3 regions of the Exiguobacterium sp. SH5S13 genome follow, and region 3 is predicted to be linked to each of the others. Evidence: riboswitches for the same ligand, from Rfam matches in the RefSeq annotation. Region 3 holds a riboswitch; each other region holds the start of a gene.

Region 1 (5,045 bases), on a different contig from region 3:
GACGACATCATGCTCGACGACCACGTCACCGCGCATCCGGTACCTAAGTTCCGGGATGGCGTTCGCCGTCTTCACCACGCCGTATAAGAACAGCTTGAAAAATGACTGTCCGCGCGTCTTCGCGAACGTATGTAGCTTCGTCACGTCGACGTTCGCCGTCACGTTGAAATGCGGGGCGTCAAACGCCTTGAAAAACTCATAATGCTTTTTACGCGGCCACTTCTCGAGATCAATTTGTTTCATCTATCTTCCCCCCTGTTCTTTCACTGTACCAAAAGCAGTACGGGAAGACTCAAAGCTTTTGCTTCAACTGCTCGTAATGCTCGTTCGCTAAATCAAAATAGACGAAGTCGCGGCGTTCGATCCGATCGAGCGTCGCCTTGAAATCACGCCAGCCACGGTCGACCATCTCCGGCGTGAGCTCACCTGACTTGGCTGCCGCTTCGAACTCATCCTCGTCTTTACGGACGACGTCACCGTTCGGGAAGATGAGGATGTCGAGCAGGAGGTCATCCATGTACGGAATCCCATCCTCATACCCGATCCCTTCAACGATATCGATGTACCATTGGACGATGTTGCCCCGGTCGTCGAACATGACGGTCACCCCGAACGGTTCATGTTCTGAGAAGTACTGGAGCCACGCGTAACCTGCGTCGGCGACGATGAACTCCTCGCCGTTATGCATCTTATATTGTGGGGCTCGGACGGCGTCAATTTGAAAGAGGGCGACGGTGCCCGAGAAGCGATCGTCCCGCACCTCCATTTGTGCGTATCGATTTTTTAATATGCGTTCCCAATCACGACGATTGGCAAATTTTCGTTTTGGCATCTCTCTCTCTCCTTTAAATCAGTTTCCTAAATGTGTTCGCCAAAAGTCGACATTCCCCTGTTCAATCGTACAGGTTGTATTGATTGAACCAGACGAGGTAGCGATTCCATTTGCCCTAGATGAGAAAGTATCCAGGTTCTCATCCCATTTCATACATGCTACGCTAATGTAAAATAGGGAAATAATGTAACTTACTAGGGGGTTGTTTTATGAAACGGTTAGGACTACTTGGCTTAAGCGCGTTCTTGCTGACAGGCTGTACCGATCAAGCCGAGAAACCAATCGTCTCTCCTGATATGAACGAACAAGATGAAGAAGCGACGATCGAATGGACACGAGAAGATTTCAAAGACGTCTTTGACCAACACGAGACTGCCCAAGACTTGTTAGCAGCGCTCGAAACCCAAGGGCTAACACCGTTCCGTGAGACGTTCGAACGCGTCGTCATCGCCGGGGACGGGATCCATCATACATACGCCGATATTTATCCGTTCAAGCTCGACGACGGCACGTACGCGACCATCTATGAGAATGAAGACGGTGAGATCGCCAACGGTCCCGAGTCGGTCGCACCGCTCTTTTGGCAAGAAGAGTCGTTCACGCAATTCGTTGAGGAGATTGAGAAGCGCAAATACGGGACGAGTGCCCCCCCGACCGACGTCACATTGACGCAAGACGAGTTTCAATCGATTTACGACCGCCATGCCTACACGTCAGCGCTCATCGTCGAGCTCGACGAATGGGGAGTTCAAGTCGCACGCGACCCAATCGAGAACGTCATCATTGCCGGGAACGGCGTCAAGGAAGTGACGGCCGACTTGATCGTCTTTGAGATCGAAAACGGCTACGCTATCGTCTACGACCAAGACGGTGAGATTTTGAAAGCACCGGAGTCGATCGCCCAGCTGTTTTGGAACGAGACGGATTATGAAAACCTGCTCGAGAAGAACGAGTGATCACGTACCGCGACGTTTCAAGTCCCGATACTCGAGGAACAAGTTGAGCCATTGGGCCGGTTTATCGGCTGACTCGGACGGATCATACCGATAGTTGGTAACATATACATGCCACGACAGTGCCCGATACACGCAACCGAGCTCTTCAGCGATCAACAAATGGCGCCATAGCACGTCCCGAGGCGCCACACCTTCCCACTCAGCCAAGTAGACGGTACGCATCTTCTGAATCTGTTCATACCATGCGACTTCATCGTCTTCTGGCAACAAGTCGTAGAGCGCGTTCCAAAACACACGGACGCTGAAGAACGGATGGGTGACGGTCGCATCGCCCCAATCGAGAATACATAAGTCATCCGTCTGTTTGCGCCAAAAGATGTTGCCGCCATGTAAGTCGCCGTGCTCGAGACTCATCGGCACCCCAGTCGCGAGCTCGTCGCACATGGTGAGGAGTTTGTCTTGGAGCGCCAGCACCGCCTCTGCCTTATCTCGATCTAACCCCGTACATAACTCGGGTAAATACGTCCGTATCTCTTCTTTTAGACGAGCCGGACGCCGGTCCGGGATACCGTAGGCCAAAAGCGTATCCGTGTAATTCGCTTCTTTTCTCTGTAGTTTCGCATATTGACGCACAGCCGCTTCGTACCGACTGTGCTTGGGGTATTCACGAAGTGCATCCCCGCCGATGTCTCGCATAAGTAGCCAGTTGCGTGTCGCGGCAATGGCGATGACCTCCGGGACGAGTCCCGGATGCCGTTCGGCTAGATGCATCGACAGTTCAGCCTCGCCACCACTGATTGCTGTCACCGCCTTGGCGTAGTAACGGTCTGCTCCGTACTCTCCATACATCAAGTATGTCAAGTCGGTATCTTTCACAACCCGCCACGTCACGCCTGGCACATGGCCATCGAGCCAGTGCTCGAACTGTTCACGGTAAGACTCGTCACGCCATGGGATCGCATCCCTCACTGACCTCACTTCCTTTCACCACACTTCGTTTAGGAGGAAATAATATGGACGTTGTCTATTATTCATACCCGGTCGATGCGCTACTCTATATGTATTTAGGTGCGACGGCTGTCTTCAGCTTCATAATTGGTCTAGTCGTTCGCCGCGTGTCGAGGCGTCCAGATATCAGCTTTTGGACGACGATCGTGCTCAGCTTTGTCGGACTATGTCTTTCACTCGGCTGGTTCCGTAACGCCTCGGTCACCGTATTTATGGGTACACTCCCGTGGGTCATCAATCTCGTGTTTTCCCTGTTTTTATACGCCCTGTATAGCGGTATCATTTATTTCATCTTCCGACCGCGAAAAATTGAGGCAACAAAATAACGTTATGCTATACTCAAACCAATAAACGACCACTAGGGGAGCCTTCGGGCTGAGACGGCAACTGCCGGACCCTTCGAACCTGATCTGGCTCATACCAGCGTAGGGAAGTGGCTTGGATACGTCTGTCTGTCCACGCCACTTTTCCACTTGGAGAAGTGGCGTTTTCATTTTGAAAGGAGACACTACATGCGTATTCAACAACTCACTTGGATGGCGATGCTCATCGCCATCGCCATCATCGGCTCCCTGTTCATCTCCATCCCGACCGGTGTCGCCCGGGCCTATCCGGTGCAACATATGGTGAACGTCATCGCCGCCGTCACCGTCGGTCCGATTGGTGCCGTCCTCGTCGCGTTCGTGACCGGACTCGTCCGTGTCATGACCGGGACCGGGTCGTTGCTCGCCTTCCCAGGTGGTATGATCGGCGCCTTGCTTGCTGGACTATTTTACGTGCGGACGAACCGGGTCGCTTTCGCTGCGCTCGGTGAAGTCATCGGGACGGGTGTCATTGCCTCGCTCATCGCCGTCCCGTACGCGAAAATCTTAATGGGTTCTGAGTTTGGGGCGCTGTTCTTCTTCCCGGCCTTCCTCGCCTCGAGCGTGACCGGAGCCATCCTCGGCTGGATCGTCTTGGCGCGGGTCAAACAGTTGCGTCCACTCACGGTGAAGCGATAATTGAACAACAACCACCAAAACAGGGACGGCCGACTTAGGAAGGCTGTCCCTGCTTCACGTGATACACCCAAATCTCTTCCCCGTTCGCTTCATCAATCAAGCCACTGTCCTCAAATCCGCCCTTCGCATAAAACCGTTTCGCTGGTTCGTTCGTCGGATGGAGACTGAGGATGATGTCATCGACATCAAATCGCTCTTGCATCCACTCAATCGCAAGTTGCAAAAATGTTGACCCGATGCCTTTCCCTTGCTCATCCATATCAATCATAAAGCGGTCGAGCCAGACGTAACGCTCCACCTTGTTCTCGGCCCCGACCATCATGAAGCCGACCGGTTGATTGTCTCGACAGAGCGCGTAGCACGTCCACGCGTACTTGACGTCGACGTCCATCTCGCGGAGCGATTCCGCGTTCGTTTCGATAAAGCGGGCCTGACCAGGTGCGACGGTCAAGGCGACGACCGCATCCAAGTTCGTCTCATCAATCGGTTGAATCGTCAACGCATCGGTAGCCATCGTTGTACCTCCTCCATGTCCTGCCCGCGTTTCGGCAAGATGTAGGCGCTGACCGACGAGTTATACAAATACACATAATCGGCTTCCTCGACGACTTCCTTGATGCCGCTCCATGAGACTTTCGTCTCCCCGAACGCATTTTTGTCACGAAGACCGTCTTCATCCAGATCCATCGTATGCGGGCCGATCATGCCTTCATTGCTTCGTTCTTGAATCATCCGCTTCGTCTGTTTTCGGATATGCCGTTCAAAATACTTCGGATAATACAGGAACCAGATGAGGCTGATGACGCCATACACCCCAAATAGCCACCAGCTCGTATCTTGAAACAATGTCGCGAACGTCAAAGCGCCACCACCTAAAATGATGACGGGCCCAATGATGCGCTGCAGGAATAGCATCCTCTTTCCTATCTTTGAACGTCTAATATGACTTAAGTTGAAGTGAATGTAGTCTTCTTCCGTCAATTCGTATTGGATTTCCATATGTATCCCTCCTCGGTGTCGTATACGTCTTCGTTCAAGAAAAGTTCCGCTTCAGGCTCCTATTCGCTAAAATAAAAGCAAAGGAGTGACACGATGAAACAAATCCACCATCTCTGTATCCAAACGCCCGACTACGCGGCGTCGAAGCAATTTTATGAAACGCTCGGTTTTGAGCTCGTCCAAGAGTCACCCAACTTCCATACCCGGGCGTTCAACAGTTGGCTCAAGCTCGGCGACTTCTATATTGAA
Region 2 (5,045 bases), on a different contig from region 3:
GATGACGTCATCGACCCAGACCGTGCCTTCGGTCGAGACTGGGATACGATGTTTACGAGCCTACGCAAAATCGTCCACGACGTAAATGACCATTATCCTCACCTGGAAGCCTATACACAGCACTATGCGACGGAAAAACTAATCACGTATCAAGAGGCAGACTTGAACGTCACGTTTGATGACGAGACCATTTATTTGACTGGGGACGGACTCGTCAATCCGTCACACTTTACCGTCCGTCTAAAAGTCGGCCAATCATTGGACACAGGCGAATTCGCATTCGGCACGGTCGAGCAGATGGAGGCGGACCGTCCACTCTATCTCGTCCAATTGACATCAGCGAACGCTGAAATCGCCATCAAGGGGGACCCGCAATGAAGATTGGGCTCGTGTTAGAAGGGAGTTACCCGTATGTGAGCGGAGGTGTCTCGAGTTGGACGCAGACGCTGATTGAAGCGATGCCGGAAGTCGAGTTTGAAATCATCTCGATTCAGCCATCGGTCAAGCGGCCAGAAGATATGAAATATGAGTTGCCGCAAAACGTGTCAGGAATCACACACCTTTATTTAAGCGATATGGATAAAAAGGCGAAGGGTCGAATGAAGCTCGACGCCGAAGACGAGCGGAAAATTTCGGAATGGCTCATGTTGAAAAACCCGAACCGGCAAGCGCTCGGCATTCTCGGGAAACAAGTCCCGTCAAGCCAAGCCTTCTTCTCAAGCGAGTTCTTTTGGAGCAACGTAAAAGCAGCTTACGCAGAAGAAATGAACGGCGGATCGTTCATCGACTATTTTTGGATGTGGCAGAGTATGTATATGCCGATCTTGCGTGTGTTGCATCAACCGTTACCAAAAGTCGATCTCGTCCACTCCATCTCGACAGGCTACGCCGGCGTCGTCGCATCTTACATGAAAGAGACGCAAGGCATCCCGTTCATTTTGACCGAACACGGCATCTACTCACGTGAACGCGAGGAAGAAATCCTTCAGTCTTATTGGATTCCGTCCCCTTACAAACCGAGGTGGGTTCGCTTTTTCCACCACTTGTCACGCGAGGCGTATAACGCGGCCGATGAGATTATCACGCTGTTTGAGCGGAATCGCGAATATCAAGAGTGGATTGGGGCGCCTAGCGAGAAGACAAAAATTATCGCCAACGGGATTGACGACCGTCATATCCGCGCTACGCTTGAGCGAGCCGAGAATGATGTGTTCCAAATTGGGGCCATCGTCCGCCTCGTTCCGATCAAGGATTTGAAGACGATGATCTATTCCGCAAAAATCCTTCAAGAGCGCCATCGGCTGTTTAAACTGACAATCATGGGTCCGCTTGATGAGGACGAAGAGTACGCTGAAGAGTGTCATCTACTGATTGAGCAGAGCGGGCTGACCGACTATGTCGAACTCGTCGGGAAAGTGAACGTGCAAGACTGGTTGCCGAAATTTGATTTGTTGTTGTTGACGAGCATATCGGAAGGGCAGCCGCTCGCCATTTTAGAAGGGATGGCGGCTGGCATCCCTTGGGTGGCGACCGATGTCGGGGCTTGTTCGGAACTACTTTACGGACGCGCTGACGATCCGTTCGGTCCGGCCGGCTTCATCGTTCCTCCGGTCCATCCGGAAGCCATCGCTGACAAAGTCGAATGGATGATGGATTATCCGCGCGAACGGATGCGCTTCGGTAAAAACGGCCGCGAGCGTGTCCGTCAGTATTATCGATTGCAACAGTTCGTCGACCGCTATAAAGCCATCTATGAAGCGAGGAGGGAACAGTATGGCGGGCATCGGGTTTAAGTTACAAAAGTTGTTTCAAGAAGACTATTACTCTTCAAGACTGAAGGCGTACACGTTTTCCGGGCTCGTCACATCAGGCCCTTGGCTGATCGTCATCCTCGTTGTCGGTACGATTCAATGGTTGGCGTTTCAGATGCCGATGTTGTCACTCGAGGAACGGACGCTGTTTATGCTATCCGTGTCTTACGCGTTCATTTTCTCGCAAATTCTATTTAGTTTTCAGCAGCTCGTCGTCACGCGATACGTGGCCGATTTATTTTATGAAAAGAAAGCCCATGAGATCTTTCCTGTCTTCACCGGCATGTTAAAAGTGACGATTCTTGCTGCCGTCGTCATGTATAGCGTGTTTTGGCTGATTTCACCGCTCGGTTTAGCCTATAAGCTCGTCCTGTTCGTCTTATTCATGACCATCAACGTTATCTGGGTCATGTTCTTGTTCTTGAGCGCCGCCAAATTTTATCAAGCGGTCGCTTACAGCTTCTTGCTAGGCGGGGTTATTTCAGTCGCGAGCGTCTATTTGATCAGTCGTCTCATGGTCAACCCATCGAGCCTCGAACTTCTGTTTGGCTTTACCGTTGGGATGGTCGTGACGCTGTTCGGGCTATTCTTCGCGATGCTCCGAACGTTCCCGCTCAGGTATGCGACGCGAGAATTTTCATACTTCCGGTACTTTGATAAGTATCCGGACTTGTTCGCCATCGGTGTGTTATACGTGCTTGGGATCTGGGTGACCAACTTCATCATCTGGTTTGGTGAAGGGCGCATGGTGATTGCCGATTCGTTCGTGTTCAATCCGTATTATGACACGGCCGTGTTCTGGTCGTACTTGACGATCATCCCGACCCAGCTCTTGTTCGTCGTCGCTGTCGAGACAAGGTTTTACGAGCGCTACCGAACGTTTTACGGCTTGATCAATTATGGCGGGGCGTTACACCAAATTGAGAAAGCGAAGCAGACGATGACGACGGTGTTGAAAAATGAATTGATCCGACTTGGGCGAAGTCAAGGTGTTGTCACCTTGTTCGCGATCCTGATGGCGGGTGTGTTCGTCGGGTGGATCGGTGTCCCGGAAGAAGTCGGCCAGATTTTCCGGATGACGACGCTCGCCGCGTTCGCGAACGCGATGATTCTCGTACTGACGCTGCTCTTGCTGTATTTTGAGGACCGGCGTGGGGCGTTGTTCGTCAGCCTCTCGTTCTTCATACTGAACGCCTTGTTCACGTTGTCGTTACTATCGCGCGGGATCGATTGGTATGGGGTCGGCTTTGCTGTCAGCACGACGATCACGTTCTTTATCGCAGGACTGCGCTTGATTTATTTTATGGGGAAGGTCGATTATTACGTGTTTGCGGCCTCGAACCGTCGTAAGCTCGGGACAGAACGGTTCTCGCATTTTGGGACCGCGCTCAACCGTCGCTTCTCGCGTTAAAGAGTTTGCATTTTTCAAAAAGATTGATATGATGTGGTCGAAGATGACCAAATTTCATAATGTTTGCCACTAGGGGAGTCGCTTGACGCGGCTGAGATGGACGAGGTCCAGACCCTTTGAACCTGATCTAGTTCACGCTAGCGGAGGGAAGTGGGCGAAACGTCCTGTCTCACACTCTTTGTGTATGGCCGACGCCGCTTCCGTTATGGGAGGCGGCGTCTTTTTTATGCAAAGGAGGAGAATACGATGACGTTTACCGCACATATCCGCCAAGAGGCCGACGCCTTGTTTGAGGCGAGTTTCCACCATCCGTTCGTCCGCGCGCTCGGAGACGGGATGCTCGACGAGGCGAAGTTTCGGCATTACGTGATGCAAGACTCGTACTACTTGAATCAATTTTCGAAAGTTCAGGCTAAAGGGGTGACTCTTGCCCCGACGATGGAACTTGCGAGCCGTTTTTTGACGCACGCCAGCTCGATCCGGTCGGATCAGACTTTATCATCTCGGCGCGTAAGACTGGGTTGCTGTTCAATCATGAGTTGATTGATGTCGTGGCTAGTGCGATCGAGCAGCATCGTTTTCAAAATATCGTCGTCGATCCGGTCATGATCGCTAACAGCGGAGCACGCGAACGGACGGACGGTTATGGAAGCGGCACTAACGGAAAAACAGTTCATCCATATTGCCATCGCCCACGGATTACAGATCGGCAGCGGGCATGGACTGACAAATCATTGGGCGTACAACAAGCACCCGAAGGAGGTGGTTTCCATTGAATCCATCGTCTATCGTTGAGCGATTAAAGCTCTACTTCATCTGCGGCACGGCAGATACGTTTGATCTCGTTCAGACGGTCGAAACGGCGCTTCAATGCGGCGTGACATGTTTTCAATTTCGCGAAAAAGGTAAAGAGCCACTGTATGGGGATAAAAAAGAAGCGATGGCACGAACGTTGCATCCACTTTGTCGACAGTACCGTGTCCCGTTCATCGTCAACGATGACGTCGAGCTGGCAATCAAACTCGATGCGGACGGAGTTCATGTCGGACAAGAAGATGCGATAGCCGAAGTCGTTCGTCGGCGAATCGGTTCAAAGAAGTGTCTCGGTGTCTCGGTCCACTCGCTCGAGCAAGCCGCAACGGCTTCGAGATATGCCGATTATGTCGGAATTGGGCCGATTCATCCGACTGTGTCGAAACAAGACGCGGCCGAAGTGAACGGAACGGTGCCCATTCGGCAAGTGCGAGCCCGGTTTCAGCATTTGCCAATCGTGGGGATCGGTGGAATCATGCCTGAACACGTCGAAGCGATTCGGCGTGACGGGGCTGACGGCGTAGCTGTCATCTCGGCCATTGCTTCTGCACCGGACGTGGCCATGGCCACACGGCGTTTCGCTTGTCTCTGAATTTTATTTGAGGAGGAAGACAGATGAACGTATTTGTAATTGGAGCGAATGGACAGATTGGAAAGCAACTCGTAGAACGATTGAAGCAGGATGGGAAGCACGAAGTCACCGCGATGGTACGGAAACAAGAGCAGCTAGACGAGTTCAAAGCGAACGGCTATCAGGCGGTTCTCGGAGACTTAGAAGGTGATGTCGAGACGTTGAAGCAAGCGATGAGCGGCATGGACGCAGTCGTGTTTGCGGCCGGTTCGGGCGGCAGCACGGGAGCCGACAAAACGTTACTTATCGACCTAGACGGTGCAGCCAAAAGCGTCGAGGCGGCCCAAGCGAACGGTAACATCAAGCACTTCGTGATGCTCAGTGCCTTGAAAGCGGAAGACCGCTCGGCATGGCCTGATTCGATGAAGCCATACTACGT
Region 3 (5,045 bases):
AGTATTCGACGAGCATCCCGGCGAATCAAATCATTCGTCAACTTCCGACGTCAGGGACGGCGGTCGATCCGGGAACGGAACTGACGGTCATCGTCTCACAAGGGGTCGAGCCGACCGACATCTCGATCGAGCGAGAAGTGGACGTCGAAATCGAACCGTCGGCAGAAGGTGAAGAGGCGGAGCCGGTCGAAGTCGTCATCCGTACCGTCGATGCCCGTGGTGAGATCGAAGTGTTGCGTGATATGATCACAGAAACGACGACGTATTCCTATACGCTCGTCATTGCTCCGGACGAAGTCGGTACCGCGACGATTGAAGTCGAGGGAGAAGTCGTTCGGACCGATACGGTGACATACGCCCAAGCAAAAGATTCACAATGAAGAGGTGGCGTGCGCGTCACCTCTTTTCTAAGGAGGAAACAGGATGAAAGGAACGATTATTCGCTTGCAAGGTGGATTTTATGATGTCATGACCGAAACGAAAGTTGAAATCAGATGTCGCGCCCGGGGAAACTTCCGGAACCGAAACATTTCGCCCGTCGTCGGGGACGACGTGGATATTCAAGACCAAGGGGACGGGACCGGCTACATCATGGCTGTCGATGAGCGGTCGAACCATCTCGTCCGTCCGCCGATCGCCAACATCGATCAGGCGTTTCTGCTCTTTTCCGTGAAAGAGCCGGCGTTCTCGTTTCATTTGCTTGACCGCTTTCTCATTTTGATCGAATCGAAGCAAGTTCACCCGATCATCGTGTTGACGAAGATGGACTTGTTGCTAGAAGCTGAAAAGGAAAAAATTAGTGCGGCGGCAGCGCTATACCGTTCGATCGGCTATCAAGTCATTGAGACGTCGACCGAAGACGGAGCTGGGATCGAGCTCATCCGCAGTGCGTTCAAAGACAAGACGAGCGTATTCGCCGGACAGACCGGCGTCGGGAAGAGTTCGTTGCTGAACGCGGTCGCACCGGAGCTTGAACTCGCGACTGGTAAGATTTCGAAAGCGCTTGGCCGCGGGAAGCATACGACGCGTCACGTCACGCTCATCACACTCGCGGACGGGTTCGTCGCCGATACACCTGGATTCTCGAGTCTTGAGTTCCCGGAAGAACTTGAAGTCGAGGAGATGCGTTGGTGTTTCCCTGAATTCGTCTTGCGGCACGATGACTGTAAATTCCGTGGTTGCGCCCATTTGAACGAGCCAGGTTGTGCCGTCAAAGCGGCGGTCGAGGCCGGAGAAATCGCTTCCACCCGCTATGCGAACTATGTTACGTTTATGGAGGAATTAAAAGATAGACAACGGAGGTACTAACATGATTAAAATCGCACCATCGATCCTGTCGGCCGATTTTGCCAACCTTGAGGCAGAGGTCAAAGCGGTCCAAGAAGCAGGGGCCGATTACATCCATTTTGACGTCATGGACGGTCAGTTCGTGCCGAACATCTCGATTGGACTGCCGGTACTCAAAAGTTTGCGTGACAAGTCGGACATGGTATTAGACGTCCATTTGATGATCGACCAGCCGGAACGGTTCGTCGAGGACTTCGTTCAAGCAGGCGCCGATATCGTCACGGTCCATGTCGAGGCGACAAACCATTTGCATCGCGTATTGCAACAAATCAAAGGAGCCGGCGCTAAGTGTGGTGTCGTCTTGAACCCACATACACCGTTGTCGTCAATCGAGCACGTGCTCGGTGATGTCGATATGGTGTTGCTCATGACCGTGAACCCTGGCTTTGGCGGCCAAGCGTTCATCGAAGCGGTCGTCCCGAAGATCGCGGCGCTCAGCGAGATGCGCCAAGCGCGTCGTCTCGACTTCGAAATCGAGATCGATGGCGGCGTAAATCCTGCGACGGCAAAACTTTGTATCGACGCAGGTGCTGACGTCCTCGTTGCCGGTTCGGCCATCTATAACGAACCGAGCTATAAAGACGCAATCGATAGCATTCGCAACGCGTCTCGTGTATAATCGTCTGTAGAACAACAAATATTGTCGCAAGGGGTGTCACATCTGTGGCTGAGAGGCATGAGCTAACCCTTTGAACCTGTTCCGTTCACACGGACGTAGGGATGTGGCGAAAATGCACGTTGCTACACGATAGCAGCATGGCGTTTACGTCATGCTGCTTTTTGTCGTTCACTCATATCAAGGAGGGAATAAGATGAAACAACGTTTAAAACTACAGGCGCTCATTGAAATCTCGCTGTTCGCCTCGCTCGGACTGATCTTTGACATGCTCATCCCATATCGGTTGCCGCAAGGCGGAGCAGTCAGCCTGGCGATGCTGCCGATTCTCGTGATGGCGTATCGGCATGGATTGAGAGGCGGACTCGCGACAGGCGCGCTCGTCGGGACGCTACAACTGTTATTTGGGGCCTATATCTTCACACCGGTCCAGTTTTTACTCGACTACACGGTCGCCTACGGCCTCGTCGGAGTCGCCGGTATCTTCGCCGGTCAAGTCAAACAGTCGGCAAAAGACGGCGCCAAGAAAACGCTCACGTTCTATTTGATTCTCGGGGCGTTGATCGGCTCGGCGCTCCGATATGTTGCGCACGTCGTCTCCGGCATCGTCTTCTTCGCCGAGTATGCGGAAGGACCGGTCGTCTTGTACTCGCTCGGCTATAACTTGACGTATATGTTGCCGTCGTTCCTCGTCTCGGCGGTCGTGATCGTGATCTTGTTCACGTCGGCGCCGCGCTTCGCGACGCTCGCGACACGGGACATCAGATAATGCGCGTCTTGATTGTGGCTGCGAGCCCGGAAGCGGTCCCTGAGCTTCCTCGGAACGCCGATTACGTCATCGGCGTCGACGGCGGCTATCATACGCTGATCGACCGTGGGATGAAGCCGGACCTGCTCGTCGGTGACTTTGATTCGTTCACAGGCACCGTGCCGGAGGAAGCTGTCCGTTATCCGTCTGAAAAAGACGTGACCGACCTTGAGATCGCTCTCGAGGCGGCACGAGGGAAAGGGGCGGACGTGATCGACGTGTACGGTGCACTCGGAGGCAGACTCGATATGACGCTCAGCAACGTCGGTCTGCTCGAGGCGTACCCCGAGATGCGGTTGTTCGCAGACGGGCAAGAAGTCCGCCTCGTCGGAAAAGGGGACTATCGTCTCCCGCGTCGTCCTGACCATTACTTGTCGCTCGTACCTTGGAAACGGGCCTCGGTCTCGATTCGTGGCGTCAAGTACCCGCTCGAGAACCATGACGTCGTCAGCCATGAGGCGCTGACGATCTCAAACGAGTGGTCGGCGGAAGAGGCGGACTTGCTCGTTCATAGCGGCAACGTCTTGATTATGTATATAAAGAAATAAACAAAAAAAATCCCATCGGCGCATGCCGCTGGGATTTATTTCGTTCGTGTATGGTAATTATACGCGTTCAACGAGACCTGATTTAAGAGCGCGAGCTGAAACCCAAACTCGTTTAGGTTTACCGTCAACGAGAATGCGAACTTTTTGTACGTTTACACCCCAAGTACGTTTTGTCTTGTTGAGTGCGTGCGAACGGTTGTTACCTGACTTAGGTGACTTACCTGTTACGTAGCATTTACGTGCCATGCGTTTCCCCTCCTTTTTTATGTGGGTTCGTCCTAATAGACACTCGTTTATATTAGCATGGGTTTTTTCACGATGCAACTAGAAAATAACCGGATGACAAGAAAAAAACTTGACATTACGGATGAGGATTTTAATAATGAATGAGGGTTGCGGTTACAATTGACCGAGTTTAGGGGCATGTCCTTTTAATAACTAGGTACTTATTGTAGAATATACTGTAGGAATCATTCCGAATAAAGGAGGCTACTCCATATGGCAATTGAAATGAAGACAACATATGGCAATATTGATATCACGAACGACGTGGTCGCGACACTCGCGGGCGGTGCGGCGATGGAATGTTTCGGCGTCGTAGGAATGGCGTCACAAGCTCAACTGAAAGACGGGATCGCAGAACTGCTCAAACGTGAGAACTATGCGCGTGGCGTTGTCGTACGTCAAGATGGAGAAGACGTACATATCGATATGCACATCATCGTGAGCTACGGGACGAAAGTGTCGGAAGTCGCGTACAACGTGCAAAGTCGTGTAAAATACACGCTCGGTGAAACTTTAGGATTAAACGTTTCGTCGGTAAATATATTCGTACAAGGCGTTCGTCTGACGAATGACTGACGAGAACGAAGGAGGATTTGGTGTGGGGTTAAAACGTTTAGATGGATTGGTGTTTGCGCAGATGGTCGCAAACGGTGCAGCCAACTTGAGCCAAAATGCAGATTACGTGGATTCGCTTAACGTCTTCCCGGTCCCAGACGGCGACACGGGAACGAACATGAATTTGACGATGACTTCAGGTGCGAAGGAAGTGGCCGCACTCGACACGGCGAATATCGCTGACGTGTCATCAAAGTTTGCCCGCGGTCTACTTATGGGGGCCCGTGGTAATTCGGGTGTTATTTTAAGCCAATTATTCCGTGGTTTCGGTAAATCAATCGAAGGAAAGACAGAATTATCGACACTCGACTTTGCCGAGGCACTCAAACGTGGCGTCGACACGGCATACAAGGCGGTTATGAAACCGGTTGAAGGAACGATTTTGACGGTTGCTCGTGAAGCGGCCGACGAAGCGCTCCGTGCCTCTGAGTCGACGAGCGACTTCAATGAGTTCATGGAGCAAGTGATCACGGAAGCGAAAGCGTCGCTCGAGCGGACACCTGATTTGTTACCGGTCTTAAAAGAAGTCGGTGTCGTCGACTCAGGCGGTCAAGGTCTCCTCGTCATCTATGAAGGGTTCCTCGCGAGCCTTGAAGGGAAAGAGCTCGAGAAGCCGCACGCACCGGTCATGGATGCCCTCGTTGAGGCAGAACACCATGCTGCGCAAGGTTTCATGTCGACGGAAGATATCGAATTTGGATATTGCACGGAGATCATGGTCCGTTTCCAAGACGAAAAGTTGAAACAGACTCCGTTCGATGAGGACGTGTTCCGTAACGAGTTGTCTGAACTCGGAGACTCGCTCCTTGTCGTCGCCGACGAAGAG

The links. A riboswitch is a leader RNA that binds a small molecule or an ion and turns the genes downstream of it on or off. The one in region 3 is predicted to bind thiamine pyrophosphate.
Region 1: it holds a riboswitch for thiamine pyrophosphate, as region 3 does, so the genes downstream of both, thiW (energy coupling factor transporter S component ThiW) here and thiT (energy-coupled thiamine transporter ThiT) in region 3, are expected to answer to the same signal.
Region 2: it holds a riboswitch for thiamine pyrophosphate, as region 3 does, so the genes downstream of both, EVJ30_RS06160 (thiaminase II/PqqC family protein) here and thiT (energy-coupled thiamine transporter ThiT) in region 3, are expected to answer to the same signal.

What each region holds. Positions count from the first base shown of each region.
Region 1 is NZ_SJUS01000008.1:63,268-68,312, forward strand. It holds gene EVJ30_RS06395 (tetratricopeptide repeat protein) at 1-243, opposite strand, end outside; gene EVJ30_RS06400 (ribonuclease FAU-1 family protein) at 293-832, opposite strand; gene EVJ30_RS06405 (hypothetical protein) at 1,042-1,788, shown strand; gene EVJ30_RS06410 (aminoglycoside phosphotransferase family protein) at 1,789-2,757, opposite strand; gene EVJ30_RS06415 (hypothetical protein) at 2,802-3,122, shown strand; TPP riboswitch at 3,147-3,245, shown strand; gene thiW (energy coupling factor transporter S component ThiW) at 3,309-3,797, shown strand; gene EVJ30_RS06425 (GNAT family N-acetyltransferase) at 3,832-4,311, opposite strand; gene EVJ30_RS06430 (YcxB family protein) at 4,293-4,796, opposite strand; gene EVJ30_RS06435 (VOC family protein) at 4,890-5,045, shown strand, end outside.
Region 2 is NZ_SJUS01000008.1:23,488-28,532, reverse strand. It holds gene EVJ30_RS06175 (DUF2194 domain-containing protein) at 1-378, shown strand, start outside; gene pelF (GT4 family glycosyltransferase PelF) at 375-1,793, shown strand; gene pelG (exopolysaccharide Pel transporter PelG) at 1,774-3,222, shown strand; TPP riboswitch at 3,284-3,388, shown strand; gene EVJ30_RS06160 (thiaminase II/PqqC family protein) at 3,469-3,765, shown strand; partial or broken gene EVJ30_RS15435 (hypothetical protein) at 3,744-3,791, shown strand; gene EVJ30_RS15340 (hypothetical protein) at 3,868-4,017, shown strand; gene thiE (thiamine phosphate synthase) at 3,995-4,627, shown strand; gene EVJ30_RS06145 (SDR family oxidoreductase) at 4,651-5,045, shown strand, end outside.
Region 3 is NZ_SJUS01000001.1:141,932-146,976, reverse strand. It holds gene pknB (Stk1 family PASTA domain-containing Ser/Thr kinase) at 1-380, shown strand, start outside; gene rsgA (ribosome small subunit-dependent GTPase A) at 424-1,308, shown strand; gene rpe (ribulose-phosphate 3-epimerase) at 1,310-1,966, shown strand; TPP riboswitch at 1,986-2,085, shown strand; gene thiT (energy-coupled thiamine transporter ThiT) at 2,160-2,732, shown strand; gene EVJ30_RS00760 (thiamine diphosphokinase) at 2,732-3,319, shown strand; gene rpmB (50S ribosomal protein L28) at 3,377-3,565, opposite strand; gene EVJ30_RS00750 (Asp23/Gls24 family envelope stress response protein) at 3,818-4,180, shown strand; gene EVJ30_RS00745 (DAK2 domain-containing protein) at 4,203-5,045, shown strand, end outside.